Regions from separate parts of the Streptomyces sp. NPDC046887 genome, predicted to be linked through region 1. Evidence: riboswitches for the same ligand, from Rfam matches in the RefSeq annotation. Region 1 holds a riboswitch; the other holds the start of a gene.
What was found. A riboswitch is a leader RNA that binds a small molecule or an ion and turns the genes downstream of it on or off. The one in region 1 is predicted to bind cobalamin.

Region 1 (7,464 bases):
GGCATCAGCTGCTCGCCGTCCTCGATCGCTGGACGGAGGACCGGGGCATACCGGCGGCCCGCGCCGGCGCGCTGCGCCAACTGGTGGACGACGGCTATGTCCAGGGCCTGTGGCTCCGGGAATGAGGCCGCCCGCCGGAAACCCGCCCTTGGCCCTCCGGGGACTCGCCCCCAGGGACCCGTCCGCTCAGCGTCCGCCCCGGAAGGTGAACCGCGGGTCCGAGCAGCCGTGCCGGTCGGCCTGGTCCTTCGCGAACGCGGTGAGCAGCCGCCGCTGCTCCTCCTCGCCGGGCTTCGGCACGCCCAGCGGGGCGTGAGCGGTCAACGCGAAGTTGGCGGCCTCCCCGTCGCAGCGGGCGGTGGCGGTCATGCTCTTGCGCTTCCCGCGCTCGTGCAGCAGCCGGTTGCCCCAGTCGCCGTAGTAGGCGTCCACCTCCACCCGCACCTGGTCCGCCGGGTCGTCCCCGACGCGGGACAGGGCGCAGTGCACCGCGGGCGCGGTGTCCGAGCCGCCCCCGGAGGGCCGCCAGCCGCCCCCGGCCGGTGCGGCCTTCACGGCCCGGTCGCACACGGTGCCCGGGACGGGCTCCGGCTCCTCGTCCGGGTCGTCGTCCCGGTCGCCCGGCAACGCGTCGGCCGGCGGTTCGGGCAGCGGGTCGGCGCCGCAGCCCAGTCGGCGCGAGGCGGCGTCGGCGAGCCCGACGGCGGTCCGCAGGCCCGCCCCGGGGACTCCGGTGAGCAGTTCGCGGCCCAGCGTGGTCCGCACCAGCAGCCGGCCCGGCCGCCCCGCGTCGTCCCGGTCCAGGTCGGGGCAGCGCATCAGCAGCACGACCCGGCCGTTCTCGTCCACGAAACCGGGCAGCCCACCGGGCAGCGGGTCCCGCGACCCGTGCCCGTACTCGGAGAACTCGCCCCTCAGCTCCCGGTCGCGGTCGTCCCGCCGGGTGTACGCCTCCATGAACACGGCGGTGCGGTCCCGCTCCCCGCTCTCGTCCGCCATCGTCAGCAGACAGGAGTACGAGCCCAGGTCGTCCCCGGGGGAGGACTTCTCCTCCAGCAGCCGCCGGCCGTCGGGCACCAGGCGGTCCATCGCGTCCGGGTCCAGCGCGCCGTCGCAGGCCTCGCGGACCAGCATCCAGTCACGGGCGTACGGCTCGGCGACATAACCGGCCACCCCCAGCACCACCGCCCCGGCCACCACGGCCTTCACCCAGCGACGCACCGTGCCCCCGTCCCCGTACCCGCCCGTCCGGCCGCGCCCCCGGCAACCGGCCGCGGCCCCCGCGGCCCTCCCGGCCGCCGCCCGCCGACTCTACCGACCGCCGCCCCCGGCCCCCGGCCCGCCCCCGCAGCCGGAGGGCGGACTCAGGAGTCCCGTACGGCCGCCGCCGCCCACTCCTCCAGCTCCTCCGGGGTACGCGGCCCGGCGGTGCCCTCGGCCAGCAGTCCGCGCTCGCGCAGCACCGCCGCCACCGCCATGCCCCAGGGCCGCCGCAGCCCCGCGGCGGCCAGCAGCTCCCGGTCGCCGAGCAGCTCCGCCACCGGTCCGGTGCGCGGCCCCGCCGGGGTGAGCACCGCCGCCTCGTCCGCCCAGCGCAGCGCCAGGTCCACATCGTGGGTGGCCATCAGCACCGTGGTGCCCGAGGCGCGCAGCCGGTCCAGGGTCGCCAGCAGCCGCTCCTGGCCGTGCGGGTCGAGCCCGGCCGTCGGCTCGTCCAGGATCAGCACCCGGGGCCGCATGGCCACCGCGCCGGCGATCGCCGCGCGCTTGCGCTGCCCGTAGGAGAGCAGATGGGTGGGCCGGTCCGCGAGCGCCGTGATGTCCAGCGCCTCCAGGGCCTCGGCCACCCGGCCGCGTACCTCGGACTCGGCCAGCCCCAGGTTCATCGGCCCGAAGGAGACGTCCTGGGCGACCGAGGCGGCGAACAGCTGGTCGTCCGGGTCCTGCACCACCAGCTGCACCGTGGTGCGCAGCCGCACCAGCCCGGCCCGGTCGTACGCCACCTCCTCGCCGGCCAGCCGCAGCAGCCCCCGGTCCGGGCGCAGCCCGCCGCTGAGCAGCCGCAGCATGGTGGTCTTCCCGCTGCCGTTGCGGCCCAGCAGCGCCACCGCCCGGCCCTCGGCGACCGCGAAGTCCACCCCGCCGAGCACCGCGGGCCCCTCGTCGTAGGCGTACCCGGCGCCCACCAGCTCCACGACGGGCAGCCCGCCCGCGACGGACGTCATGACAGAAGACCTTTCAGTACGAGAGTGGCGGTCACCAGGGCGGCCAGCAGCGCGGCCGTGGCGGCCAGGAAGCGCCGGGAGAGGGCCGCCTCGGGCACCAGGACCCGCAGGGTGCCGTCGTACCCCCGGCCGGCCAGCCCCTCCTGGAGCCGCGCCGCCCGGTCGAAGGAGCGGACGAAGGCGATGGCGCCGAGTCCGGCCAGCGACCGCCAGGCCGCGGCCCGGCTCGCCTGCCCCAGCCGGGCCGCCTGCGCCTGGCGCACCTTGGCCACCGTGTCCAGCAGCAGGAAGCCGATCCGGTACATCACCAGGGCCACGTCCACGACCGGCGCCGGCACCCCGGCCCGTACCAACCGCGGCAGCACATCCGACACGGGCGTGGTGAACGCGAACAGCAGCACCCCCAGGGACGCCGCCGAGGTGCGCAGCAGCAGCTGCCCGGCGTGCAGCGGGCCGTCCGGGGCGAGCGACACCGCTCCGGCGCCGCCGCCCACCTGGAACAGCAGCGGGATCGCGCCCGTCACACAGAAGCCCAGCGGGAGGCGGAACGCCCGCCACAGCAGCCGGGGCGCCACCCCGGCCGGGCCGAGCAGCACCGCCAGGGTCGCGGCGCCGACCAGCGGGGCCCCCGGCCAGGCCGGCAGGCACACCGCGCTGAGCGTCAGACCGAAGCCCAGAACCGCCTTCTCCACCGGGTGGCGGCGGCGCCAGCGGCCGGCGTGCGCCGCCGCGTCGATCGGCAGCACCCGGTTACCCGGCAGCCCCGGTGTCCCGGGCCGCACCCGGGCCCGGGTCGGCGGCGGCCGCCGCACCCCCGGTGCCCTCGGCGGCGAGCGCCCGCGCCTCGCCCTGGCGGCGGCCGCGGCGCAGCCCGAAGTAGTACGCCAGGACACCCGCGCCCAGCGCCGCCTGGAGCGCGAACAGCGCCGACTCGACCTCGCCCGACGGCGGCTCGTACAGCGGGCTGAACCAGGGCTCGTAGTCCGGCTTCAGCTCGGTGATCGCCGTCTCGGCCTGCGCGTCGGCGCCGGCGAACGGCTCCTCCTTGTGGTCCCCGAGGCCCAGCGCCAGCGGGAGCACGGCGAGCGCCGCCACCACCAGCAGCAGCAGGGTGTTGATCTTCGCGTTGCGGCTCATCGCGCGGCCGCCTCCTTCTCCTCACCCGAGGCGCCGGCCTTGCCCGCGCCCTTGCCGGTCACCTTCGACAGCACACCGAGCCGCAGCAGTTCGCCCTTGCTGGACTGCGTCAGCAGCCGCATCACCAGCACGGTGAGCAGGCCCTCGCTGACCGCCAGCGGGATCTGGGTGAGCGCGAAGATGGAGCCGAACTTGGCCAGTGCCCCGGCGAAGCCGGTGCCCGGGTCGGGGAAGGCGAGCGCCAGCTGCACGCTGGTGACGCAGTAGGTGGACAGGTCGGCGACGAACGCGCCGAAGAAGACCGCCACCATCAGCGGCGCCCCGAAGCGGCGCAGCAGCCAGTAGGTGCCGAACCCGGCCCACGGTCCGACGATCGCCATCGAGAAGACGTTGGCGCCGAGCGTGGTCAGCCCGCCGTGTGCCAGCAGCAGCGCCTGGAACAGCAGGGTGATGGTGCCGAGCACCGCCATGATCGGTGGCCGGAACAGGATGGCGCCCAGCCCCGTACCGGTCGGATGGGAGCAACTGCCCGTCACCGACGGTATCTTGAGGGCGGACAGCACGAAGGTGAACGCCCCGGACGCACCCAGCAGGAGCGTCGACTCCGGGTTGCTCCGGACCTCGCGGGTCAGGGCGCGCACTCCGTGCACGACAAACGGAGCGGACGCGACGGCCCAGGCAGCCGCGTGCGCGGGGGGCAGATACCCCTCGGCTATATGCATGGTCGGGAGACCCTCTCCAGCACCTCGTGGATGGACAACGCGCCCTGGCCGGTCTCCTGGCTGACGGGTCATGCCGCCTCGGCTCCGCCTTCCCGGACGTGGCGGTCTCCCGCGGCGGTCCAGTGGCTTCCCGGAGGGGTTCCCCCGAGGGTGGAGCCGGACTTCCCGATCACAGTGGCGAGGGCCGCACCGGTACCGCACCGGATTTCCCGTACACCAAGGCGGTGTGACCCTAGTGCGTTGACCAGGTACATCACAACCCGCGTACCGGTGCTTCCGCCATCCCGCCGGGGTGGCGGAGGGCCACCCATGGGGGTCACTTCTTCCGGTAGCCGTACGCCTCCGCGGCCGCCGCCTCCACCGCGTCCAGGTCGCCGCCGGCCGCCGCCGTGACCACCGCCGCCACCGCCCCCTCCACGAACGGCGCGTCCACCAGCCGCGTGCCGTCGGGGAGTTCGTCGTCGGCCAGCAGGGCCTTGACCGTGAGCACCGCGCTGCCGAGGTCGGCCAGCACGGCCACCCCCGCCCCGCCGTCCACCGAGACGGCCGCCGCCGCGATCAGCTCCGTACTGGTGCCGAACCCGCCGCCCGGCAGCCCACCCGCGGGCGCCAGCGGGGTGCCCGCCCCGCCCGCCAGCCCGCGCGCCAGATCCGCGACCGACCCCGCGACCTCGGCGCTGTGCGACACCAGCACGATGCCGACCCGTCCCTCGACCCCGCCGCTCATCCCCGTCGCCCCTCTCCCTGGTCCGCTTCACCGGCCGCCTCCGCCAGCGCGGCCAGCAGCAGCGCCGCCGAGGTCGCCCCCGGGTCCTGATGGCCCTCGCTGCGCTCACCGAGATAGCTGGCCCGGCCCTTGCGCGCCCGCATCGGCACGGTCTCCGCCGCGCCCCGCGCCGCCGCCTCGGCGGCCGCCGCGTACGCCCCCGGCCCGTCCGCCGCCTGGGCCAGCGCGGCGACCGCCGGCTCCAGGGCGTCCAGCATCGTCTTGTCCCCGGCCTTCGCCCCGCCGAGCTGCCCGACCGCCGCGACCCCCGCGCCCAGCGCCTCCGCCAGCTGCCCGGGACCGACCTCCGCCGCTTCCCCGAGCGCCTTGCCGGTGCGGCGCAGCAGCGTGCCGTACAGCGGACCCGAGGCCCCGCCCACCGTGGAGATCAGCTGCCGCCCGGCCAGCGTCAGCACCGCACCCGGCGACTCGGGGGCGTCCTTCGCCAGCTCCGCCGCCACTGCGGTGAACCCCCGCTGGAGGTTCGCCCCGTGGTCGGCGTCCCCGATCGCCGCGTCCAGCTCCGTGAGCTGCCCGGCCTCCCGCTCCACCGCCGCCGCGGCGGCCGCCATCCACCGCCGGAAGGCGTCCGTGTCCAGCACCGCGCTCACCGTCCCCACCGCAGCGCCGGGGTGGACACCGGCGCGTCCCACAGCCGCAGCAGCTCCTCGTCGGCCCGGCACAGCGTCACCGAGCAGCCCGCCATGTCCAGCGAGGTGACGTAGTTGCCGGTCAGCGTGCGGGCCACCGGCACCCCGCGCTCGCCCAGCACCCGGTGCACCTCGGCGGTGAACCCGTACAACTCCAGCAGCGGGGTGGCGCCCATCCCGTTGACCAGCACCAGCACCGGTCCGCCCGGTGGCAGGTCCTCCAGCACCGCCTCCACCGCGAGGTCCGCGATCTCCCCGGAGGTCATCATCGGGCGGCGCTCCCGGCCCGGCTCGCCGTGGATGCCGATGCCCAGCTCCAGCTCCCCGGTCGGCAGGTCGAACGAGGGGCTGCCCTTGGCCGGGGTGGTCACCGAGCTCAGCGCCACCCCGAAGCTGCGCGAGCTCGCGTTGACCTGCCGCCCGATCGCCTCCACCCGCTCCAGCGGCGCCCCCTCCTCGGCCGCCGCCCCGGCGATCTTCTCCACGAACAGCGTCGCCCCGGTGCCGCGCCGCCCCGCGGTGTAGAGGCTGTCGCGGACGGCCACATCGTCGTCCACCAGCACCTTGGCGACCTGGATGCCCTCGTCCTCGGCCAGCTCGGCCGCCATGTCGAAGTTGAGCACGTCGCCCGTGTAGTTCTTCACCACGAACAGCACGCCCCGCCCGCTGTCCACGGCCGCTGCGGCCCGGACCATCTGGTCCGGCACCGGGCTGGTGAAGACCTCGCCCGGGCAGGCCGCCGCCAGCATCCCCGGCCCGACGAACCCGGAGTGCAGCGGCTCGTGCCCGCTGCCCCCGCCCGACACCAGCGCCACCCGCCCCTCCACCGGCGCGTCCCGCCGGACCACCAGCCGGTTCTCCACATCGACGGTCAGCTCGGGATGGGCGGCCGCGATCCCCCGCAGGGCGTCGGCGACCACGGTCTCCGGAACGTTGATCAGCATCTTCAACGGTGTCTCCTCGCCACGTCAGCCGCGCGGAATCCTCAAGTCTTCTCCGAAGGCGAGCCGGACCGCGGCGGACCCTCGCCCGTGCCGCCGCCCTTCATCATCCGCCATGGGCCCCCGGACCGCACGTGCCCACCCCGCGGCCCCGCCGGTCCGTGTTCCCGGTGACCTCCTCGCCCCGATGCCGCCGAGGCGGCACCGGCCCGGGACCGCTTTGCCGGTTCGGCAAGTTGCCGTGCCGACGTGTGGCGGAGGCGGCAAGGCTGGGCGCGTCCGAGACAAGGAGCCCCGATGAGCCCACCGACCCATCTGCCCACCGCGGCACGGCCGTCGCCGCGCCGCCTGCCGCACTCCGCGCACCCGGCGGCGGCCCTGGTGCTCGCCCTGCTGCTGATGCTCGCCGGCGCGGCCTGCTCCCCGCCGCCGGCGGGCGACGAGGTGCCCGCCCACGCCGCCGCCACCCATGACGACCCCCGGTTCGCCACGACCTTTCGGCACGAGTTCGCCGAGGTGGACGGCGTCCGAATGCACTATGTGACCGGCGGCAGCGGCCCGCCCGTGGTGCTGATCCACGGCTGGCCGCAGACCTGGTACGGCTGGTGGCCGATCATGCCGGAACTCGCCGAGCATCACACGGTCTATGCCGTCGACCTCCCCGGACTGGGGGACAGCACCGGCACACCGACCGGCTACGACAAGGCCACGCTGGCGCGGTACGTCCACACGCTGGTCGCCGAGCGCCTCGGGGTGGACGAGGCCGCCGTCATCGGGCACGACTTCGGCGCCGCGGTGGCCTTCCAGTACGCCAGCCGGTTCCCCGGCGACACCGCCCGCCTCGGCTACCTCGACCTGCCACTGCCCGGGCCCGCGATCGACGCACCCACCTACCGCGCACTGAGCTGGCATATCGCCTTCCACTCCCAGCGGCGGATCCCCGAGGCGGTCGTCGGCGACGACGTCCGCGCGTATCTGGCGCTGTTCTACCCCCAGGTCGCCTTCCGCGGCACGGCGTTCGGC
Region 2 (7,464 bases), on a different contig from region 1:
GCTGATGGACCCGCTGCTGATCGAGCGGTTCGAGGAGTGCGAGCGGGCGTACGGCTTCGCCACCGCCAAGGCGACCGACCCGCTCTGAGCGGACCGGGTGGCGGAGGCCGGGAGAGCCGCGGTACGGCTCTCCCGGTCCCGCCCCCACGATCGCGGGTGTCAGGAGCCGGCCAGCTCCTCGCGGACCGTACGGGCCGCCGCCACCAGGTTCTCCAGGGAGGCGCGCGTCTCCGGCCAGCCGCGGGTCTTCAGCCCGCAGTCCGGGTTGACCCAGAGCCGCTCGGCCGGGATCGCCTCCAGACCCGTACGGAGCAGGGCCGCCGCCTCCTCGGTGCTCGGCACCCGCGGGGAGTGGATGTCGTACACCCCGGGCCCGGCCTCGCGCGGATAGCCGTGCGCGGCCAGCTCCCGGGCCACCTGCATATGCGAGCGGGCGGCCTCCAGGCTGATCACATCGGCGTCCAGGTCGTCGATGGCCTGCACGATGTCGCCGAACTCGGCGTAGCACATATGGGTGTGGATCTGGGTGTCCGGCCGCACTCCGGCGGTGGTCAGCCGGAACGCCTCCGTCGCCCAGGCCAGGTAGGCCGCGTGGTCGGCAGCCCGCAGCGGCAGGGTCTCCCGCAGCGCCGGCTCGTCCACCTGGATCACCGAGGTGCCGGCGGCCTCCAGATCGGCGACCTCGTCGCGCAGGGCGAGCGCCACCTGCCGGGCGGTGTCCCCGAGCGGCTGGTCGTCGCGGACGAAGGACCAGGCCAGCATGGTGACCGGGCCGGTCAGCATGCCCTTGACCGGGCGGGCGGTGAGCGACTGGGCGTACGAGGTCCAGCGCACCGTCATCGGCTCGGGGCGGGAGATGTCACCGGCCAGGATCGGCGGCCGGACATAGCGGGTGCCGTACGACTGCACCCAGCCGTGCTGGGTCGCCAGATAGCCGGTCAGCTGCTCGGCGAAGTACTGCACCATGTCGTTGCGTTCGGGCTCGCCGTGCACCAGGACGTCCAGCCCGGCCTTCTCCTGGAAGGACAGCACCTCCTGGATCTCGGCCCTGATCCGCTCCTCGTAGCCGGCGGCGTCGATCCGCCCGGCCCGCAGGTCGGCGCGGGCCGTGCGCAGCTCATCGGTCTGCGGGAAGGAGCCGATGGTGGTGGTCGGCAGCTGCGGCAGACCGAGGTGGGCGCGCTGGGCGGCGGTCCGCTCGGCGTACGGCTGGGAGCGCCGCGCGTCGGCGTCGGTGACCGCGGCCGCCCGGGCCCGTACCGCCGGATCCCGGGTGATCGGGGAGCCGGCCCGGGAGGCGAGAGCGGCGCGGTTGGCGGCCAGTTCGCCCGCGATGGTGTCGGTGCCCTGGGCCAGGCCCTTGGCGAGAGTGGCGATCTCGGCGGTCTTCTGCCGGGCGAAGGCCAGCCAGCGCAGGATCTGCGGGTCGATGTCCCGCTCGGCCGCCGCGTCGATCGGCACATGGAGCAGCGAGCAGGAGGCGGAGACGTCCACCCGCTCGGCCAGGCCCAGCAGGGTGCCGAGGACGGCGAGGGACTTCTCCAGGTCGTTGACCCAGATGTTGCGGCCGTTGACCACACCGGCGACCAGCCGCTTGCCGGGCAGTCCGCCGACCGCGGCCAGGGCCTCCAGGTTGGCGGCGGCGGCCTCCGTGAAGTCCAGGGCCAGGCCCTCCACCGGCGCCTTGGCGAGCACCGGCAGCGCCGTGCCCAGGCGGTCGAAGTAGGAGGCGACCAGCAGCTGCGGGCGGTCGGTGAGGGCGCCGAGGTCGCGGTAGGCGCGCTCGGCCGCGTTCAGCTCGGCCGGGCTGCGGTCCTGCACCAGGGCGGGCTCGTCCAGCTGCACCCACTCGGCGCCCGCGGCCCGCAGATCGGCCAGCACCTCCGCGTACACCGGCAGCAGCCGGTCCAGCAGGGTGAGCGGGTCGAAGTCGGCGGCCACCCCGGGGGCGGGCTTGGCCAGCAGCAGATAGGTGACCGGGCCGACCAGCACCGGACGGGCGGTCAGCCCCAGCGTCAGCGCCTCCGTCAGCTCCGCGACCTGCTTGGTGGAGTCGGCGGTGAAGACGGTGTCCGGGCCCAGTTCGGGCACCAGATAGTGGTAGTTGGTGTCGAACCACTTGGTCATCTCCAGGGGCGCGACCTCCTGGGTGCCCCGGGCCATGGCGAAGTAGCCGTCCAGGGCGTCGGCGGCGACGGCCTCCCGGTGGCGGGCGGGCACGGCGCCGACCATCACCGTGGTGTCGAGCACCTGGTCGTAGTACGAGAAGTCGCCGGTGGGCACCTCGTGCACGCCGGCCTCGGCGAGCTGCCGCCAGTTCCCGGCGCGCAGCTCGGCGGCGGTGGCCCGGAGGGCGTCGGCGGTGACCCGGCCCTTCCAGTACCCCTCGATCGCCTTCTTGAGTTCACGGTTCCGCCCCTGGCGGGGGTAGCCGTACACGGTGGCCCGTGCTGCCGCGGCTGCGGACTTCGTGGTCACGGAGATCTCCTTCGCGAGATGGATCCCTGAGGTCCCGGAGACGGGGACGAGGACGGCGAAGGTTCGACCGACCGGGCGGGGACCGGTACGCGCGGCAAGCGCGGTCTTCCGCCTGGTATGGGGGCCGACCCTCCCTCGGGGTCACCGGGACAGCCGTACGCGGTCGTTTCGCGCACGGGCAACGGGCAGGTCTTCGGACTCGCGGGCCCGCCCTCCCCGAAGGAGGACACCTACTGGCCGTCGCTTCCCAGGCCCGGCGGGCCCAGTGCGTATGACGGCGGTCGTTCCCGCTCACCGCTGCGGGGCAGTCCCGGATTCCCACCGGGTTCCCTCTTACGACGCCTCCCGTCTGGCGGACGGGGCGAACCAGCTGCACCGGCCACCCTACGGGTCCGGTCGACCGTCCGTCCGACCGCGTCCACGATTCGGAAAGTGAGCTGGACCACTCCACCGGGTGGGTGAACCGGCTGACCAGGGGGAATCCCGCCCGGCCTGCTCCTATCGCCGTCCTGCGTGATAGCGGCGGCAGCCTCGCAGCATGCCCTCCGCCGACAGGGTGAACACATCCACGAACTCGCCCAGCCCCGGCACCAGTCGGCCCATCACCACCACGCAGTCACCCTCGGCGACGATCCGCTGGATATGGTGCCGCCCGCCGTACGGGGCGGGGTCCGGGACGGCGCCCGGCGCCCCCTCGTGCAGCAGCGAGCCGAGGCCGTCCAGATCGCCGCTGTCCAGGTAGTGGTACGCCAGTCGCACATGGTCGACACCGGAGTCCGTGACGACACGGCTGGGCGGCAGGGGCCCGGCTTGCCGGCTCTGCATGGGGCAGTCCTTTCCGTACGCCCCCCCGCCCGGCCAGGCGGAGGCACCTCCACGGTGCGCCGGAGCCGCAACCCCCCGCTATCCCCGCCCTATCCCCGGCGGCCGCGCTCGTGCGAGCAGGCCGAAACCGTTCACCATCACCGAATCCACACACCATGGACAAGTGCGGAATCCTCCGTGAAAATGAGCCAGCGCACGCTCACCGCTCCGCTGCTCGGCCGCACCGCTTCTCACCCCTGTTCCCGTGCGCCCCCGGCTGGGAGACTCATTGACTGGTTCGCCCGGCGGGGCATCCGAGACCGAGGACACCGTCGTCTTCCGTGTTCTCGGACCGTTACAGGTCATCGGGCCCGGCGGCCCCGTGCGCGTGCCGCCCGGGCGCCAGGAGGCCATCCTCGCGGCCCTGCTGCTGGAGGCGAACCGGGTCGTCAGCACCGACCACCTGGTGGACCTGATCTGGGACGACGACCCCCCGGACACCGCCCGCACCCAGGTGCAGATCTGCGTCTCCCGGCTGCGCAAGCTCCTCACCGCCGTACGGATCGACGCCGCCATCACCACCCGGCCGCCCGGCTATGTGCTGAAGACCGACGAGGACGCGGTGGACGCCGCCGTGTTCGGCCGCCGGGTCGCCGGCGCCCGGGCGTCGGAGCGCCGGGGAGCGGTCGCCGAAGCCGTCGAACTGCTGCGCTCGGCCGAGCAGTTGTGGCTCGGTGACTGCCTGGGCGGGATATCCGGCCACACCCTGCGCAGCAAGGCGCGCCAGCTGGACGAGGAGCGGCTGACCGCGACCGAGACCCGGATCGGGCTGGAACTCGACCTGGGACGCCACCACCATCTGGTCGGCGCCATCCAGCTCCTGGTGCACCAGCATCCGCTACGGGAGCGGCTGCGCGGCCAGTTGATGCTGGCCCTGTACCGCTCGGGCCGCCAGGCCGAGGCGCTGGAGGCCTACCGGGTGGGCCGCGAACTGCTGGTGGAGGAGCTGGGACTGGAGCCCGGCACCGAGCTGCGGCGGCTGGAGTCCGCGATCCTGGCCGGCGAGGTGCCGCCCCCGGCCGGGAGCGGGCCGGGCGCCACTGGTTCCGACGCTTCCATGGATGACGCCGGCGCTCCCGCCGCCCCCGGGCCCCCGGTGGGTGCCCCGGACCCCGTCGTCATCCCCGCGCCGCCGGACCGGCGCGGCGCCACCCACGAGCCACCGGCCCCCGCGGCCGACGACGTCCCGGACCCACCCGTCCGCGCCGACGAGCCGGGCCCGGGGACCACGGCGAGCCGCGAGGACCGATCGACCGGGGCCACCAGTCGAGGGGAAGCCTCCCGGCCCCTCGGTGAGCAGGACGTCGCCGGTCGGCCCATCGAGGGACCCACCGCCCGCACGGGCGCCGAAGCGCCGCCTCCGGCCACCACGCCCGAGGTGCCCCGGCAACTCCCTGCCGATACCGCGGACTTCGTCGGAGACGAGCAGCGCATCGAATCCATCGAGCAGATCCTGCTCGGCGCCGGGGAGCGCCGCGCCGTCGGGCTCGCCGTGATCGTCGGAAAGCCCGGCACCGGCAAGTCCACCCTCGCCACCCATATCGCCCACCGCCTGGCCGACGCCCGCTTCCCCGACGGCCAGCTCTACTGCGATCTGCGCGGCACCGGCACCCCCGCCACCGCCTCCGAGGTGCTCGGGCGCTTTCTGCGGGCCCTCGGCATCCCCGGCCCGGTGATCCCTGAATCGCTGGACGAGCGGGCCGAGATGTACCGCACCCTGCTCGCCGCCCGCCGGGTCCTGGTGGTCCTGGACGACGCCGCCTCGGAGAGCCAGGTCCGGCCGCTGCTGCCCGGCGGCAGCCGCTGCGCGGTGCTGGTCACCAGCCGGGTCCGGCTCACCGGACTGCCCGGCGCGCACCGCGTGGAGCTCGACGTCCTGGGCACCGGGCACGCCCTGGAACTGCTGGGCCGGGTCATCGGCGCCGACCGGGTGGAGCGTGAGGCGGTCGCCGCCGAGGCCCTGGTCGGCACCGTCGGCGGGCTGCCGCTGGCGCTGCGGATCGTGGCCGCCCGGCTGGCCGCCCGCCCGCACTGGACGCTCGCGTCGATGGTGCACCGGCTCGCCAACGAGCGGCATCGACTGGACGAGCTGACCCACGGCGAGATGACCATGCGGGCCAGCCTCTCGCTCACCCACGACGGGCTGCGTCCGGACGACCGGCGGCTGCTGCGCCTGCTCAGCCTGGCGCAGGGGCCCTCGCTGCCCGGCTGGCTGGCCGGGGCGCTGCTGGACGACGACCGGCCCTTCCCCTCCGACCTGCTGGAACCGCTGGTCGATGTGCAGATGCTGGATGTGGTGGGGGTGGAGTCCACCGGGGGCTTCCGCTACCGCTTCCACGAGATCATCCGGGTCTTCGCCCGTGAGCAGCTCGCCGCCCATGACGAGCCGGCCGTCCAGTCGGCGGCGCTGCGCCGGATGATGGGCGGCTGGATGGCGCTCGCCGAGGAGGCCCACCGGCGGGTCTACGGGGGCGACTTCACCGTGCTGCACGGCTCCGCCCCGCGCTGGACGCCACCCGCCGCCTACCGGGACGAGCTGCTGGTCCAGCCGCTGGAATGGCTGGACAGCGAGCACGCCAACCTGGTCCAGGCGGTCGAGCACGCCGCCGCCGAGCAGCTGGACGAGCTCTGCTGGGACCTGGCCACCACCCTGGTCACCCTGTTCGAGGTGCGCGGCTATCTGGACGACTGGGAGCGCACCCACCGGCTCGCCCTGGACGCCGCCCGCTCGGCGGGCAACCGGCGGGGCAGCGCCGCCGTGCTCAGCTCACTGGGCTCGCTCTATCTCACCCGCGGCCAGCACGAGGAGTCCAGGGCGGCGCTGACCACGGCGCTCGGGCAGTTCGAGGAGCTGGACGACCGGCAGGGCCTGGCCCTCTGCCACCGCGATCTCGCCCTGCTGAAACGTTTCCGCGGACAGGAGGACCGCGCGCTGGCACTGTACGAGCGGGCGCTGCGCGACTTCGACCTGGCGGGCGATGTGGTGGGCCGGGCCATCGTGCTCACCCAGAGCGCCCAGATCTGGATGGCCCGCGGACAGAGCGCGGCGGCGCAGAGCCGACTGGACGAGGCCCTGGGCATCTACCGCTCGGTCGGCTACGTCGGCGGCCAGGCCCGCACCCTGCGCCGGGCCGGCCAACTGCTCCAGCAGCAGGGCGAGCACGAGCGGGCGGTGCGCACCTTCACGGAGGTGCTGGAGCTGTGCCGGGACGGCGGCGATGTGATCGGCGAGGGCCATCTGCTGCGCGACCTGGGCAACGCCCACGCCGTGATGGGAGCGGGGGAGCAGGCCCGCGGCTGCTACGACCAGGCGCTGACGGTCCGCGAGCAGATCATGGACCACGGCGGGGCCGCGCTGGTGCGCCTGGACCTGGCGCGGCTGCTGACCCGCGACGGCGGGGCGGCGGAGCGATCACGGGCCCGGAAGCTGCTGCGGGGCGCGGTCCGGGCCTTCCGGGACCGGCGGATGGAGCCGGAACTCGCGGAGGCGGAGCGCCTGCTCGCCCAGGCCGGAGCCGGGACGGAGGCCGTGAGCGCGGAGCCTGTGGTGGTGGGCGCGGAGGGGGAGGGCGGCGCGGACGCGGCGGTGCCGGGACTCGCCGGCCGGTAGGCGGCGGGCTGCGCGGCCGCGCGGGGGTCAGTCCCAGGGGTTGTTGCCGTCGGTCGTGCCCGGGGCGGGGGTGGTGGTCCCCGGGGTGGGGGTGCCCGTCTGGCTGCTGCCGGTCCCGGTGCCGGTTCCCGGGGCGGCGTCGTCGGCGAGGGCGGCCGGGGCGCCGAACAGGGTGACTCCGGCGAGGGCGACGGTGACGACGGCGGCGCGCAGGGCGGGGGTGACGGCCATGTCGGGCTTCCTTCCGAGGAGTTCGGCGGGCCGCGCCCCGGAGGTCCGGAGCGCCGCGTTCTTCGTGGTCACCACAGTGCTGGCCGCCGGAATCGCCGCGCCGTTCCCGCCTCTATCCCCGCGCTATCACGGCCCGGACGCCCCCGGGCCGGAGGGGGATAGCGCGCGTCGGGAAGGGGGATAGCAGAGCCTGAGAGGCGTGATAGCGCGGGCCGGAGGGGCCCGGTGGGCGGGGCGGTCGGGGGATGCTCCGGCGATAGCCCGCTGCCGACGATGGGAGA

Region 2: linked by a shared signal. The riboswitch ahead of metE (5-methyltetrahydropteroyltriglutamate--homocysteine S-methyltransferase) and the one ahead of ABZ945_RS28210 (energy-coupling factor ABC transporter permease) in region 1 are both predicted to bind cobalamin.

The regions. Positions count from the first base shown of each region.
Region 1 is NZ_JBEYXH010000041.1:27,719-35,182, reverse strand. Features, by position in the region: gene ABZ945_RS28235 (hypothetical protein) at 1-125, shown strand, start outside; gene ABZ945_RS28230 (hypothetical protein) at 187-1,221, opposite strand; gene ABZ945_RS28225 (ATP-binding cassette domain-containing protein) at 1,365-2,225, opposite strand; gene cbiQ (cobalt ECF transporter T component CbiQ) at 2,222-2,971, opposite strand; gene ABZ945_RS28215 (energy-coupling factor ABC transporter substrate-binding protein) at 2,976-3,362, opposite strand; gene ABZ945_RS28210 (energy-coupling factor ABC transporter permease) at 3,359-4,084, opposite strand; cobalamin riboswitch at 4,113-4,348, opposite strand; gene ABZ945_RS28205 (PTS fructose transporter subunit IIA) at 4,401-4,811, opposite strand; gene dhaL (dihydroxyacetone kinase subunit DhaL) at 4,808-5,452, opposite strand; gene dhaK (dihydroxyacetone kinase subunit DhaK) at 5,458-6,450, opposite strand; gene ABZ945_RS28190 (alpha/beta hydrolase) at 6,739-7,464, shown strand, end outside.
Region 2 is NZ_JBEYXH010000016.1:35,331-42,794, forward strand. Features, by position in the region: gene ABZ945_RS17105 (DUF6875 domain-containing protein) at 1-88, shown strand, start outside; gene metE (5-methyltetrahydropteroyltriglutamate--homocysteine S-methyltransferase) at 160-2,478, opposite strand; cobalamin riboswitch at 2,666-2,814, opposite strand; gene ABZ945_RS17115 (nuclear transport factor 2 family protein) at 2,977-3,303, opposite strand; gene ABZ945_RS17120 (BTAD domain-containing putative transcriptional regulator) at 3,665-6,952, shown strand; gene ABZ945_RS17125 (hypothetical protein) at 6,980-7,183, opposite strand.